3 regions of the Paenibacillus sabinae T27 genome follow, and region 1 is predicted to be linked to each of the others. Evidence: riboswitches for the same ligand, from Rfam matches in the RefSeq annotation. Region 1 holds a riboswitch; each other region holds the start of a gene.
What was found. Region 1 has a riboswitch for cyclic di-AMP ahead of PSAB_RS00490 (C40 family peptidase). Riboswitches for the same ligand answer to the same signal wherever they lie in the genome.

Region 2: another riboswitch for cyclic di-AMP. It lies ahead of PSAB_RS26635 (NfeD family membrane protein); the one in region 1 lies ahead of PSAB_RS00490 (C40 family peptidase).
Region 3: another riboswitch for cyclic di-AMP. It lies ahead of PSAB_RS13530 (APC family permease); the one in region 1 lies ahead of PSAB_RS00490 (C40 family peptidase).

Annotation. Positions count from the first base shown of each region.
Region 1 covers NZ_CP004078.1:98,643-103,680, reverse strand. Annotated here, with positions in the region: gene PSAB_RS00505 (M1 family metallopeptidase) at 1-423, shown strand, start outside; gene PSAB_RS00500 (hypothetical protein) at 435-1,265, shown strand; cyclic di-AMP (ydaO/yuaA leader) riboswitch at 1,487-1,628, shown strand; gene PSAB_RS00495 (C40 family peptidase) at 1,649-2,116, shown strand; cyclic di-AMP (ydaO/yuaA leader) riboswitch at 2,458-2,600, shown strand; gene PSAB_RS00490 (C40 family peptidase) at 2,606-3,097, shown strand; gene PSAB_RS00485 (GNAT family N-acetyltransferase) at 3,361-3,861, shown strand; gene PSAB_RS00480 (c-type cytochrome) at 3,965-4,321, shown strand; gene PSAB_RS00475 (4a-hydroxytetrahydrobiopterin dehydratase) at 4,414-4,701, opposite strand; gene PSAB_RS00470 (hypothetical protein) at 4,922-5,038, opposite strand, start outside.
Region 2 covers NZ_CP004078.1:2,734,669-2,739,706, forward strand. Annotated here, with positions in the region: gene PSAB_RS12615 (SDR family NAD(P)-dependent oxidoreductase) at 1-743, shown strand, start outside; gene PSAB_RS12620 (alpha/beta hydrolase) at 776-2,035, shown strand; gene PSAB_RS12625 (nuclear transport factor 2 family protein) at 2,089-2,556, shown strand; cyclic di-AMP (ydaO/yuaA leader) riboswitch at 3,468-3,653, shown strand; gene PSAB_RS26635 (NfeD family membrane protein) at 3,822-4,358, shown strand; gene PSAB_RS12635 (flotillin family protein) at 4,381-5,038, shown strand, end outside.
Region 3 covers NZ_CP004078.1:2,945,578-2,950,615, reverse strand. Annotated here, with positions in the region: gene PSAB_RS13540 (DsbA family protein) at 1-749, shown strand, start outside; gene PSAB_RS13535 (disulfide oxidoreductase) at 746-1,213, shown strand; cyclic di-AMP (ydaO/yuaA leader) riboswitch at 1,396-1,551, shown strand; gene PSAB_RS13530 (APC family permease) at 1,676-3,493, shown strand; partial or broken gene PSAB_RS13525 (ABC transporter ATP-binding protein) at 3,662-4,460, shown strand; gene murB (UDP-N-acetylmuramate dehydrogenase) at 4,585-5,038, shown strand, end outside.

The DNA.
Region 1 (5,038 bases):
GTGGAGAAGGTGACTAAAAAATCGTGGCAGGATTACTTCGACCGTTACGTATATGGCGGCGGCGCACCCGATTTCACCGTGGAAGACATCACCGTCAGCAAAAGCAAAAAAGGCGGCTACGAGTCGCTGACGACCGTCGCCAATAAAGGCAGCCTGTATACCGGCGTGAGCATAAAATTCACCTTTGCTAACGGCAGCACGCTGCACAAGATCTGGGACGGCGAGGGAGGAAAAGCCTCGTTCCGGCTCTCCTCCGCGGCTCCCCTCGTTTCGGCCGAGGTGGACCCGGGTCACGAAGTCCTGCTGGAGAACAAGCATATCAACAACTTCAGAAAAGCGGCTCTCCCCGCCGCCGCCGTATCCCGCTGGACGCTAAGCCTGACAAACGCAATCGAAACTGTGCTCGGAATTTTCGTCTGGTGAGGTGAAATGAAATGAGATCTTATATAACCCGCGGCTGGGGCAGCGTCAAGGAACAGCTGTATATTCTGATTCTGCTGTTTATCTACCGGCTGCTCTGGGGCTATTTTCTGTACCGCTTCGTAAGGTCCGCCGTCGTTCCCGCGCTTCTGCGGTATCCTTCCGAGAATGCCGGCGGCAGCGCGATAGGCAGGCTGCTGTATTATATCGACGCCCAATTCAGCCTGTCTTCCGAGCCCGACGTACGACGCTGGCTGTGGACGCTGCTTGTTCTGGCGGGCGTGCGCCTGCTGGCGACGCCGTTCATACGAGCCGGACTCCTGCATGAGCTGCATCAGGAGAGCAGGGGCGAGCGCGGGCTGTTCTTTTTTCCCGGTATGAAAAAATACGGGCTGCCCGTCCTGCTCTTCAGCGCCGCTGAATGGGCCTTGTCCCTGCTTCCCCTATACTGGCTTCTCCCCGAGGGGCGCAGACTCATCCTGTCCTCCTACTGGGAGCCGGGGCTGCTCCTGAAGCTGCTGCCGTTTATTCTCGGATGGCTGCTCTACGCGTTTATCATTCGCCAGATTCTGCTGTATATGCAGTTCGGTTATACCACTGGTGCCGGACTATTCGCTTCTCTGCTGACCGCCCTGCAATGCTTTCTTCCTGCCGCGGCACTGCGGATTCTGTTCGGACTTGCGGGACTGTCGATCTTCCTTATATGCGCGGTGACGGGGCTCCTGTGTCCCGGACTGCCCGCTTTCCTCATCAGGCAGCTTGCGCCTCTCCCTTCCACTTTATTCGATTTGTGGGGGCTTGCGGCGCAGTATCATCTATGGCGCGGCAGAACGAAGGCTTCCTAAACTTAATATACCGAAGCAAGCAAAAAGAGTTCAAATTCCGTGACAGGAATCTGAACTCTTTTTTATTTTGATATTTTCCAACATTTCGTCCTCTGAAATAAATTTGCCAAACCCTGAATCCTCTGCTACAATGAGCCATGTGCCAAGGTAACAAGTTTGTAATTATTTAAAACTATTTTGTTATTTTGTCGTATGATGATAAATCAAGTCGATTGTTCTGGTGCATAACTAGGCCAAATTCCCGGGCACCGGGGAGCGGGGGAACCATTTTTTTGGGTGAATTGATCTTGTAACTAGAGAGGTCATAGGGAACCTTCAAACCGAATCCTTAAGCTAACCACGCAGGCATTGGAAGGAGAACATAAGCTTTGAAAGGTCAACATATCAAGAAAAAACTCGCAGCCGCAGCGCTGGGCCTTGTGATGGCTTTCACTCTAGGGTCGGGAAGCGCTTTCGCAGATTCGAAAATGGACACAGTTATAGCAAAAACATTGGGAACCTCATATAAAACCGGTGGAATGAGCACAGCCGGTTTCGATTGCTCCGGATTTACCAAATACGTATTCACCAAATTAGGACTTAACCTTCCTCGTACATCCAAAGCGCAATTCAAAGTAGGAACCTCCGTATCGCGCAGCAAGCTACGCTCTGGAGATCTGGTATTCTTCAATACGGTCGGCAGCGGCGTTTCCCATGTCGGCATTTATGTCGGCAACGGCAAATTCGCGAACTCCTCTTCTTCGCGCGGCGTAACCATCAGCTCGCTCAGCCAATCCTACTGGGCCAACCGCTATGTCGGCGCCAAACGTGTCATGAACACCAAAGCCTACCAGGCGGTGGCTTACGATTGATTCATCCTGCCCGGAATATGATCCAGATCATCCGTTCCGGGTTTTTCCCTTTTTTCTGTATATAGTTAAGCTACACTTCATTCGGCGGCTTGAAACAGATTTTGCAAAAATCGGCGCTGAAAATTTTTTTTAGCATAAAAACGCGGTTTTTATCCGGGTTATTTAAGCGAATTCATAAATGTAAGCGCTACAAAATCGAATTTTGCTATGTTAAAAGTGATTGCCATCCAATAAAAGGTTTGTTACAATAAGCGCAATGAGTTTATAGTAACATTTTTGTAATGAATATTAACGTTTTGACGATAAATTTGTCATGATTTACAGGACATAATCCGAACACTATATCGTATGTGCCGAGTTCCCTAACCATTAGGGAAGCGGGGGAACCATCTTTGGGTGAATTGACCTCCTATTCATTGAGGGGTCATAGGGGACCTTCTACCGAATCCTTAAGCTAACCTCGCAGGCATTTGGAAGGAGTTTAATCTTTTGAAGAAGAAGTTGGCAGCAGCATTCATCAGCTTTTCCATCGTTCTCACACTCGGAGCAGGCAGCGCCTTTGCAGATTCCAAAATGGATAAAGTGATTGACGGCGCCATTGGAACCAAGTATGTATCCGGCGGCACGAGCACAAGCGGGTTCGATTGCTCCGGATTTACCATGTATGTATTCAATAAGATTGGCATTGATCTGCCGCACCAGTCGGGCTCCCAATTCAGAATGGGAGATGCGGTATCCCGCAGCGAACTGAGAGCAGGCGATCTTGTATTCTTTAACACCACCGGTAAAGGTGTCTCCCATGTCGGCATTTACGTCGGCTCCGGTAAATTCGCCCATGCTTCGTCTTCGAAGGGCGTTACCATTACCTCCCTGAACGACAGCTATTATGTCAATCGTTTTGTTGGCGCCAAACGGGTTATGGCCTCCAGTGCCTATCAAACCGCAGCCGTTGATTCCGTAGATAATGATGATGTACAGTAAGATTGACCGTAGAACCCCTTTCGGGCTTTAGCCCCGGGAAGGGGTTTTTGTTTTTTATAAGAACCATTAAAGCTGTTACTTGTATAATACCCCCTCCTGGATTCGTCAAACACACCATTTCCCCTCGGCCATAACTTCCTGAAATCACCTGCGCTCCCATGCTCTCTTTCCGGACTGCAAAGTTTTTGCGTCGAAATCGCCTTTTTTTGTATATAATTTAATATATAGGTTTCCCTTACCGGGGAGAGGAGGTCGCTGAATCAATGATTAGCTCCAACGTCATCTTCCATGTCGGGCCCATGACATCTGCGCATGCCAGAGACATCTGCGGTTGGCATTACAAGGCGCCCTACAATATTTACGGCTGGCTGTCCTGGGATCAAATGGAGGCGCTCGGCATTGAGTTCGGGGACCCGCGGATTCGGAGGGAGCAGTATGTCTCGGTCTTGAACGAAGAGAATGAACTCTGCGGCTTCGCCCAGCTCTTTCCGATGGAAGGCACGGTGCGTCTTGGCATCGGCATGCGTCCCGATTTGTGCGGGCAAGGGCTCGGGCATTTGTTTGTCGGAGCGATTGTAAAGGAGGCGCTGAAGCGCTATCCCAGCCGGGAAATCGATCTTGAAGTTCTGACCTGGAATCAAAGAGCCATCCGGGCCTACCGCAAAAGCGGCTTTACGATCACCGACACTTATGAACGCCGGACGCCAAGCGGTGAAAAACCTTTTTACTGTATGGTCTATGATAAGTCCTTCCTTGAAAGCTAAGCCCCGCCGCCCATCGTTCAATTTTTTGACACAAACCCTATGATAACGCTTTATCATCCGTTATAATTAGAGAAGCAGCTTACACAGGGGAGGACGATTGGGGATGCAAAAGTGGATCATGAGCGGATTATTTTTCGCTGCCTGCGCCTTTGCGGTTATCCTGATGTTCACACTGCCCGGAAAAGAGCAGGTCGCCGAGCAGAACAATGAGGCCATTCCAAGCGTTACAGCCGATCCCGCCAAAGCCGAAGCGACCGTAAAAGCGAACTGCATCACCTGCCACGGCGATCAGCTTCAGGGCGGAGTCGGACCGAATCTGCAAAAGGTAGGCGGCGAGAAAACGGCCGAGCAGATTTACAGCATCGTGACCAAAGGACGGGGACAAATGCCATCCTTCAAGGATAAGCTGGCCCCCGAGGAGATTGCCCACGTCGCCATGTGGCTGTCCGAAAAAAAATAAGCGCCGAAACAACAATACGCCGCTGCGCGGAAGGCTTCATGCTTCCCGGCACAGGGGCGTATTTTTCATAACATTCTTCTCTTGTCGTCTATTTAACGGGTCTTCTCAAACGCCTCATTAAACTCATGGGCTTCACGCACGTCAAGCGCGGTAATGCCGCCCTCCTCGTTTGTCGTAAGCCGCAGAATGACCGTTTTATAATCGATTGTGATATGCGGATGATGGTCGAACGCCTCCGAGATGGCAGCCACCTCGTCCACGAATGCAATGCCCTTCATAAAATCGTTGAACATGTATTTGCGTACGATGGCCCCGCTGTCCAGCTTCCAGCCTTCCAGCCTGCCCACTTGCTCATGCAGTTCTCCCTCAGTTAATAACACTTTATGTTTCCTCCTTAAAAAAGCAGCCGTTTAAGTTCCATTCGCCTTCCCGTTAAACAAAACATCCCTCAGTGTCTTACGTCCAAGGGATGCGCCAGGAAAAACGCTTATTTTCGGTTTAATGTATTCTTGAATCCCGGCAAATATACCTTAGACACTATCAATTTTAACATGGAGGGCAGAATGCGGCAAATCCGGCGTTGCTTTTGCTTCTTCCTGCCTAGATCAACGAAACCGATTCCAAATCCTCTTCACCGACCAAAATGTTGATGCGGTGCGTCTCCTTGTCGTGTATAACTACGCCGCTGCCAACCTGGATTACCGGCTCATTTCCGAG
Region 2 (5,038 bases), 2.6 Mb from region 1:
AAACCGCTATTGTGACAGGCGCAGGCAGAGGTATCGGAAAAAGTATTGCTTTGGGATTAGCCGAATCGGGTGCAAATGTGGTTCTATCCAGTCGTACGCAGTCCGAATTAGAGGAGGTGGCGAATGAGATTCGCAAGATAGGAACGGAATCATTGGTGATCCCTTGCGATGTAACGAAGCCCGAGGATATCCAACAAGTAGTAGATGAGACGAAAAATCGTTTCGGATCTATTGATATTCTGATTAACAATGCGGGAATGACGATTAAAACGCCAGCGGAAGAATACGAATTGGACAACTGGAACCGAATTGTTGCGGTTAATCTCACCGGTGTTTTCTTATTCGCACAGTATGCGGGCAGGGAAATGATCAAGCAGAACCGTGGACGAATCATTAATATTTCATCAGTGGGGTCCACAACTGCGCTCACAGGCTCTGTCGCCTACTGCGCCAGCAAAGGGGGAGTTAATATGCTGACAAAGGTTCTGGCGGTAGAGTGGGCAAAGTATGGGGTCAATGTGAACGGGATTGCGCCTTCTTATATTGAAACCCCGCTTGTAAAAACCGTCTCGGATGCAAAAGAAGATTTTGCCGGAAAAGTGACGGAACGAACTCCCCTTGGCAGAATGGGCCATCCCAATGAGCTGGCGGGTGCCGCGGTATTTCTTGCATCCGATGCAGCTTCTTATATTACAGGCGAGACCATTTTTGTAGATGGAGGCTGGACGGCTCTCGGCTTGTAAGTACTTAAAAATAAAAATACGGAGGTTAAAAAATGACACAACGAGCAGTTTCACAAGGATGGATTCTGGATATCGCACTTTCACAAGGGGGATTTGACGCCCTGCATCCCGAAGCGAAGGCAACGTTAGAAGAATGCGGCCACAATCACAGAGACTTTGACAGAGTATTTGAATTGGTTAAAAGCGGCGTCATGATCCCGAAAGCATGGTCGACCGTTGCGGCCCAGGCAGAAGAACGCGCAAAGCACTATGAAAGCGAGGGTTTCCCGGCAACCGCCAAAGATTTGTATCAGCGTGCTGCGGTGATGTGGGGCAGAGCGCAATATTCATTTTTTAACGATGATCCCAGAAAAGCCGTATTTCGCGAGCGCTGTAATGAGTCCGTCGCAGCGATTTCGCGCCTGAGCAATCAAACGATCCAGAGGGTTGAGCTGGATTTTGAAGGCAAAAAAATATTCGGTCTGCTGTTTCTCCCTGAAGGAAACGTATCGAACGCTCCTGCTGTCATTCTTGGTCCGGGCATGGACATGATCAAAGAGGATTATATCCAGATTGCCCAACGCTACTATACGTCCCGGGGCATGATTGCTCTGTCGATTGAAGGGCCTGGTCAGGGAGAATCCGGATCATCCGGACTCAAAGTCACCTTAACCAACTACCAGCGCGCCATCAGCCGGTATATTGACTTTCTTGAGGAGCTACCACAGGTTGACAAGAATCGGATAGGTCTGTTTGGAGTCAGTATGGGCGCGATCTGGGGATTACGGGGAGCTGCCCACGACAACCGTCTGAAATCATTAGCCACATTCATGGCAGGCCCCGGTGAACTGGAGAAGTCTTTCAGCAAAGCTCAACCGAGCTTCAAGGCCAATATGATGTATATGTCCGGATATACCGATGAAGAGAAGTTTGATAAGGAAATGGCGGCGAATTACAGCATTTGGCATCTGGTTCCGAACATCACTTGCCCGGTACTGATCGGCAACGGTGAATTTGATGAGCTTATCCCGGTTGAAGATGCGATTGCGCTATACGAGCTCATCAAGGCTCCCAAGGAGCTGCGGATCTATGAGAATGAATTCCATCCCCTTGGCGGTGTTGCAGCGGAGATCTTCCGTTACGGCTCGGAATGGACGCAGCGGGCGCTGAATGGCGATTTCGCTCAAAGACCCGATAAACGCTATTATGTGCATACGGATGGACGTGTCATCGAAGGATCGGCAAATCCGGCATGGTGGCTTGGCGCCCAACCTCCCGAGATCCTTGCGCGGAAACAATCGCCAGAGTCGTAAGCCGGGGCATTCCGGTTGCAGATTCAATATTTCAATGATAAGGAGTGGTAAATATGACGTTCAATCCGGCAGATTATGAAAAGGTGCAGGAAGCTTCACGGGAGATCTTCCATAAGTTTTGCAAATCTTTTTTGGAAAAAGACATGAATCAATTTATTGAGCTGTTTGATGACAATGCGCTGTTCGAGTTTCCTTACGCTCCTAAAGGCTTTACTCAAAAACTTGAAGGCAAGGCTGCCATTTATGAGTATGTTAAAGACTTCCCTCAAAGGTTTGATATCACACGGTTCAGTGAACCAACCTTTCACTTCGCGATGAACCCCAATATCATGATAGTCGAATTCGAAATTGAGGAAGCGCAAGTCCTGACCACCGGCAAGCCTTATCTTCAGAAATATATCTCGGTGATCGAAACGAGAGACAATAAAATCGTACACTACAAAGATTATTGGAATCCGGTAGTAGCGCTTGTAGCGCTTTTGGATGCAGAAACATTGCAGAAAGTATTAAACGAGCAGTAAGGAGTTGAAATGGTGGAGGTGGGGATTAGAGTTGATCGATTATGATTCTATCCCCACTGATAGACATTTTTCTTACGAAGAGACGTCGGCCTGCGGGAAGCAGGAAAGCGCCGGCGCGGAGATTCAGGATTAGCAGCCTGTTCCAATCTTCGCGCCGCAGAGCAGATACAGAGGTGAGTCGTTCCGACGGAGTTGCGGCTATGTACCCAACCGGCTGCCGGGTGCTCCGGAGAATAACAGCCTTGAATGTAAAATTTTCCTTTCGGCATACATCCACCGTATTACTTCTGATATGTCAATGATCTTATATTCGGATTTTTGTTTCTGAAAGTTAATTTTTATATTCTTAATTTCATTTATTCGGTGAAGAACTCCTTCTATGGAAACACTTCCCTTTACTCACCTCAAATGAAGGATGGGATACTGCGATTACCGGCGGGATTCTTGATAAGGAGAAACGGACGATTTTCGACTCTGCGCTCAGCTAAAGACGGTAGAGCAAGGGAGCAGCAACGATTATGTGGTGTGCGGTTAGTCCTGATCTGGAAGGCTTAAGCGGCGTGAAGCCTATGCGGCCGACCTGGAAGCAGCCCGGTGCCTCCGGGAGTTAAGGGATTATATTACTTATTTTACCTATTTTCGGAATAAACATGGATTGTCTCGGCTGCTGCCAACACCGCAAGCATCCTAAGGTTTTATGGTGTTTGCGGCGTTGACTTTGGCCGAATGGGACAGCTTGCGAGAAACGGAGCAAAAATGAGAAAATCATCGGCCGCTTAAGAGAGAAGCCAAAGAATCCGCTTTTATTCATGAAGAGGAGGCATTCTTTGGCTCCTTTTGCCATCTGGAACGTTTTACATTAGACTGCCACAGGCGTAAGATTCAAATCAACAACTGAATATATTGTAACTGTTCTCAAATGGCTGAATTCCGACAATGGGAACGGGGGAACCAATGGTGAATGCGGCTTTCGATCTGATGCTGCCGCTCACTTGGGGTGAATCCTTGCTGCGTGCTGTAAAGCCGCTCTGGCAAGGTAGGGCAATCTCGCTGCCCGAATCCGTCAGCTAACCCCGTAAGCCTCGTAGAGAGAGGATGAGCGCCATGATCAATTAACCGACCACGGAGAGCCCTGCCGCTTCTGTGGTCTTTTTGCTGGGCATTTAGGAAGGGAAGGCGATCTGTATGAGGAATGAAAAATCTTATAACAACGAAAGTTAGAGTGCTTAGGCACTATCTGAACTGCTTGAAAGGGGGGGATTGCTATCGTTACTGTATTTATTGTGTGCTTCTGGGTAGGGTTACTGCTTCTCCTCAGCGGCGGATTTCATGGGCATGGCCTGGCGGGTCATCTGCATGTAGGAGGCAGCGATGCTGGAGGTCCGGGCTTTGTACCCATACTCCCGCTGATGGTGTTTGTCACGGTTTGGGGCGGAACTGGTTATGTGCTAACCCGGTTCAGCGGAATGAAAATACTTGCAGTGGTGCTGATCTGCACCGTGGTTGCCTTGCTGCTGGGCTGTCTGATGTATGCGGTGCTGGACCGGGTGATGACTCGGTATGACAACAGCATGAATGAAATGGATTATGATCCAACAGGGCAACTAGGGTACATCAGTATTTCTGCAGTGGATGGAGCGGTTGGGGAGATGAAATATGTACTGCACGGAACGATGCGCTCCATTGGAGTGCGGGCAGAAACCGGCCAGCAGCTCGCCAAGGGCGACAGGGTGATTATTTTGAAGGTGAAAAAAGGAATGGCGTCAGTAACCCTCTTCGAGAGGGAAATCGAACAATTATAAATAACGGGGAGTGTCGAACCGAATGGTTATTCTTTATTTGATCGCGGCAATTGTTGTTGTTATCCTGCTGGCTTTGTACACTATCGTGAACTCTTATAAAAAGGTTCCACCCAATCAGGCGATGATTGTGTACGGCCTCGGCGGAAAAAGAGTGGTGCAGGGCGGCGGGACGTTCGTCATCCCCGGCTTCCAAAACAATAAGACCATCTCCATGATGCTGATGAGCTTTGATGTCATTCCGGCGCAGGCGATGTTCTCCCGGCAAGGCATCAAGCTCAACTTGGAGGCGGTGGCCCAGATTAAGATCAAAAGTGATCCTACCGCTATTCTGACTGCCAGCGAGCAGTTTATCGACCGGCCGGAAGAAGACCGCGAGACGATTATCCTGCATTCGGTGGAAGGCCATTTGCGCGGCTTAATCGGGCAGTTGTCGGTGGAATCCATACTAAAGACACCCGACGAAATCAACAGCAAGATGCGGGAGACCTGCTCGGAAGACCTCGACAAGATGGGGCTTGAGGTGGTTAGCTTCACCATTAAGAAAATTACCGACGACAAAGGGTATATCGACAATATGGGGGTTCCGGAGATTGAGCGCATCCGCCGCGATGCCAGCATTGCCAAGGCGGAAGCGGAACGCGACATTCTGATCAAGCAGGCCGAGGCGGAGAAAGAATCCT
Region 3 (5,038 bases), 2.4 Mb from region 1:
GCAAACCGAAACAAAGCACCCGGGCCTCCTCGGCCTCGATCCAGGAAAGACGCAAGGCCCAGCTGCAACGGCAAAAGAAGAAGACGGTCATCCTATTAACGGTTGGGATACTGCTCGTAGTGGTTCTTTTTGCCGCGATGTTTGTACTAGCTTCCAAAAATACGGGCAGCCCCGGGAGTCCCGCGAGTCCGGTATCCTTTCCGTACGATAAGCTCCCAAGGCTTGGAGCGGCGGATGCGCCAGTAAAACTGGTGGAATTTGGAGATTTTAAATGTCCGGCCTGCGCCCGGTTCTCCGGTGAAGTCAAGCCGCAGCTTGTAGAGGATTACATCGACAAAGGCAAAGCTGCCTTGTATTTTGTCAATATGTCCTTTCTCGGGCCTGATTCCAAGACCGCTTCATTCGCGGCGCTGTCAGTTTACCATCAGAACAGCGAAGCGTTCTGGAAATATTACGATGCCCTGTACGCTAATCAGGGGGACGAGAATACCGAGTGGGCGACGGAGGATTTCTTGGTAGAGCTTGCGCAAAAAGAGAAGATTGACATCGATTACAATCTGCTGCGCAAGGATATTAAGGAACGGACCTATGCCGATGAGCTGGCGGACGATAACGCGATTGCGGAGAACAACCATGTTACAAGCACACCCTCGCTGTTTATTAATGGTATAAAGACCAATGAGCCTTTCAATCTTGAAGCGATCGTCAAAGCGATTGAAACGGCGTCCAAGGCGGTTGAGACAGAATGAAAGCATTCTCCGGCTTCTTGAGTCGGCATGGTCTCTACCTGGCCTGGTTTGTATCCCTGGTTGCCACAGCCGGCAGCCTCTATTTAAGCGAGGTGTTGAAATATGAGCCATGCAAGCTCTGCTGGTTCCAGCGGATTTTCATGTACCCTCAGGTGATTCTTCTCGGCATCGCGACTTACCGGAATGATAAGAAGATTATTTCTTATATCCTTCCGCTGTGTGCCATTGGTGGCAGCATATCGCTGTATCATTACGCGGAGCAGAAAATTCCGGCGCTAGGCAAAGTTCTTCCTTGTACAGTCGGTGTTCCATGCACGAAAGATTACCTGAATTTTTTCGGATTTGTGACAATTCCGCTGCTTGCGCTGACGGCTTTTATTCTTATTGTCCTGCTGCTGTGGAACGCCAGAGAACGTGAGGAGGAGGCGGAAACGGAAGAGGCGGAGGACGGAAACCAAGTATAACGCGCAAGTTTTTTTCTTCAATGGACATAAAAACCCGTGCTGCAGGGATAATACAAGATAATGAACGACATTAATATCTCCTGAAGAGAATTTGCGTGAATTGGTCCGTTTTTCAATTCTTTTTCATCATTTTCACTGTTTACGGTCATGGCATTATGGACTAATATTAGACCTTGTGAGAAGTTGAATATGCGCTGAATTTTCCAGATGGAAAAACGGGGGAACCAACTTGACCGCTTAGACGGCCAACGGGGTGAATCGGTACCGAACCTTCGGACCGTAGGGCTTCCACAGCCCGAATCCGCCAGCTAACCTCGTAAGCAACAGTGGGATAATGATCATGCATAAGCATGCGGTCATTTCCGTATGCTTTTTTTTGTGCCCTTATTTATGAAAATCCACCACTGAAAACGGCGCGCGGTACTACCGTTTCAACTCACAAAAGAGAGGAACTGTATCCAAATGGTAAGCAGAGTAAAACGACTATTGATCGGTCGTCCCAGAAAATCAACCGAACTTGACAACGAAAAGTTAACCAAAGTGAAGGCACTAGCCGTTCTGTCGTCGGACGCACTGTCGTCGGTCGCTTACGGAACGGAACAGATTTTGATTGTGCTGGTAGCAGCAGGTTTTACGGCTATCTGGTATTCATTACCGATTGCCCTCGCGGTATTGGGACTACTGGCAATTCTGATTTTATCTTATCGGCAGACGATTTTCGCTTACCCTCATGGCGGGGGAGCCTATATCGTAGCCAAGGATAATCTCGGCGTTTCCACGGGACTGCTCGCAGGCGGTTCACTGCTTGTGGATTACATCCTGACGGTTGCTGTTAGCGCCTCGGCTGGTACGGATGCAATCACTTCTGCATTTCCGAGTTTGCATGAACATTCCGTTGCCATCGCAGTGACGGTAATCATTATTTTAACCATTATCAATCTTCGCGGCGTAACCGAGTCGGCATCTTTCATTGCCATACCGGTATATTTGTTCGTCTTGTCCATCGTTGTTCTGATTGTCTCCGGGCTGATCAAATTTGCTATAAGCGGCGGTAATGCTTCCGTGCCTGAAATCGGAACTGCGGTATCCAATGTCAGCCTGTTCCTGCTGCTGAAGGCTTTCAGCTCCGGCTGTTCAGCCCTGACCGGTGTCGAAGCGGTATCCAATGCCATTCCAAACTTTAAGGTCCCTGCGGAAAAAAATGCCGCAAAAACCCTCATTATGATGGGGACGATTCTTGGATTCATGTTCACCGGCATTACGCTGCTGGCTTACTGGTACGGCATTACCCCGAACGTCAAGGAAACGGTGGTTTCGCAAATTGCCGAATCGACCTTCGGACGTGGGGTCCTGTATTATTTCATTCAGGCGATCACTGCGGTGATCCTGTTCCTGGCGGCCAACACGGCCTACTCGGCCTTCCCGTTGCTGTCGTTCATGCTGGCTAAAGACAAATACCTGCCGCATGCCTTTATGGTTCGCGGCGACCGCCTTGGCTTCTCCAACGGCATTATTTTCCTTGGCGTGGCCTCAGCGCTCCTCGTGGCAGCGTTCCACGGTGAGACGGGTAACCTGATTCCGCTGTATGCTGTCGGCGTATTTATTCCGTTCACGCTGTCCCAGCTTGGGATGATGATCCGCTGGAAGAAGCTGAAGCCAGCGGGCTGGAAGGCGAAGTTCGCCGTGAATACGGTCGGCATGCTGACCACCTTGACCATTACGCTGATATTTGTGATTACCAAATTCGCAAACGTATGGGTGGCCTTTATCTTCTTACCAATCGTTATGTTGATTTTCTTCCGCATTCATCGTCACTATCAGAACACCGCAGACGAGCTCCGGATTCAGCTGGATAAGGATAAGCCGTGTATTAAAGGAAGCACGATTGTGATTCCGGTATCGGCCGTGACGCGCGCGGTGCTGAATTCGATCAGCTATGCCAAATCCCTGACCGACAATGTGGTGGCTGTCTATGTTGGCTTTGACGAAGAAGAAATCCGCAAGATGGAGGCCAAGTGGGAAGAATGGAACCCCGGCGTACGCTTAATCGTGCTTCGTTCCCGGTACCGCAGCGTCATGCGTCCGCTGGTTAAATTTATTGATACAGTGGAATGGAAGAATGCTGCGACCGATCATATTACGATTCTGATTCCGCAGTTTATTACGAAGCACTGGTGGCAGGCAATACTGCATAACCAGACGAGCGTATTTATCCGGACCTATCTCATGAACCACAAGGATATTGTCGTTGCAACGGTTCCTTATCACTTGAATAAATAACCGGGCGATCTGCCCGCTAGCGGAAAGCTGCTGCTGGAAAATGTCTCTGGCGGCAGCTTTTTTTGTATGTACTAAGTACAAGCAGGGCGCTGCCATTACTATGCATGACACGTAAAAGGATAATCATTATCATTTGAGTTGACAAGATTAAGGGGTGAATGGCTAACGATGGAACGTTTGCATGCGAATCCATTAAATATCGGCTACGCGGAATCGATAATTGTCAAGGATCTCAACCTGTCTGTGCCGACAGGGAAAATTACGGCTCTGGTAGGAGCCAACGGTTCAGGAAAATAAGACGATCCTGAAGACGATGGCCCGGCTGATGAAGCCGACAAGCGGCACTGTGCTCCTGGACGGTAAATCCATTCATACCCAATCGACGAAGGAAGTTGCCCGGCAGCTCGCGATTTTGCCGCAAAATCCGACCGCTCCGGACGGCTTGACCGTTTCCGAGCTGGTGAGCTACGGACGTTATCCGCATCAGAAGGGCTTCGGCTCGCTTATCGCGGAAGACCGGAGAATCATTTCCTCCGCCCTTGAGGTTACCGGGATGGACGCTTTCCGCGACCGGCCGATTGAGCGCCTGTCCGGCGGACAGCGGCAGCGCGCATGGATCGCCATGGCGCTGGTCCAGCAGACAGATATTCTGTTCCTGGACGAACCGACAACCTTTCTGGATATGGCGCATCAGCTTGAGGTGCTTCAGCTTCTGCAGGTGCTGAATGAGCGGGAGGGCCGGACAATTATCATGGTTGTACATGATTTGAACCACGCTTCCCGTTTTGGGCATCATATGGTGGCGATCAAATCGGGCACGGTAGTCAGCGAAGGCGTTCCAGCGGATGTGATGACTCCGGATGTGCTGCGCGATGTGTTCGGGATCGAGGCGGACATTGTTGAAGATCCGCGATCGGGATTGCCGCTCTGTCTTCCTTACAGTCTGGCAGACCAAAAAGTTGTTTAATGAAACTACTTCTTTTGCCGAAACTTATACCCGGATAACAGGCTCCTGTCATTGACAAGGGAGCCTGTTCGTTGTTAAAGTGGGGATTGCCAAAGATATGTATAACAACTAAAGGAGCAAACCCATGGATATCGGCAAAATTCAAGAGGATCTTAAGCGGCTGGTTCCATCCGGAACGATCAAGAGCCATGAGTCGCTCAAAGATCATGTCTTCACCAAAATAGGCGGCCGGGCGGACATACTGGCTGCACCTTCAACGTATGAAGAAATTCAAGCGATCGTTACATATGCTGCCGAGAACGGCATAACGCTTACCATATTAGGGAACGGTTCAAATGTCATCATCCGGGACGGAGGCATTCGCGGCATCGTTCTGCAGACACCCGGATTAAGCGGCATCCACTCTGAAGGCAATTTAGTCATCGCCCAATGCGGCGCCCAAATTATTGATACTTCCCGTTTCGCGCTAGAACGGAAATTGACGGGTCTTGAATTTGCCTGCGGGATTCCCGGCACAGTCGGCGGAGCGCTGTACATGAATGCCGGAGCTTATGGAGGCGAGGTGGCCGATGTGCTGC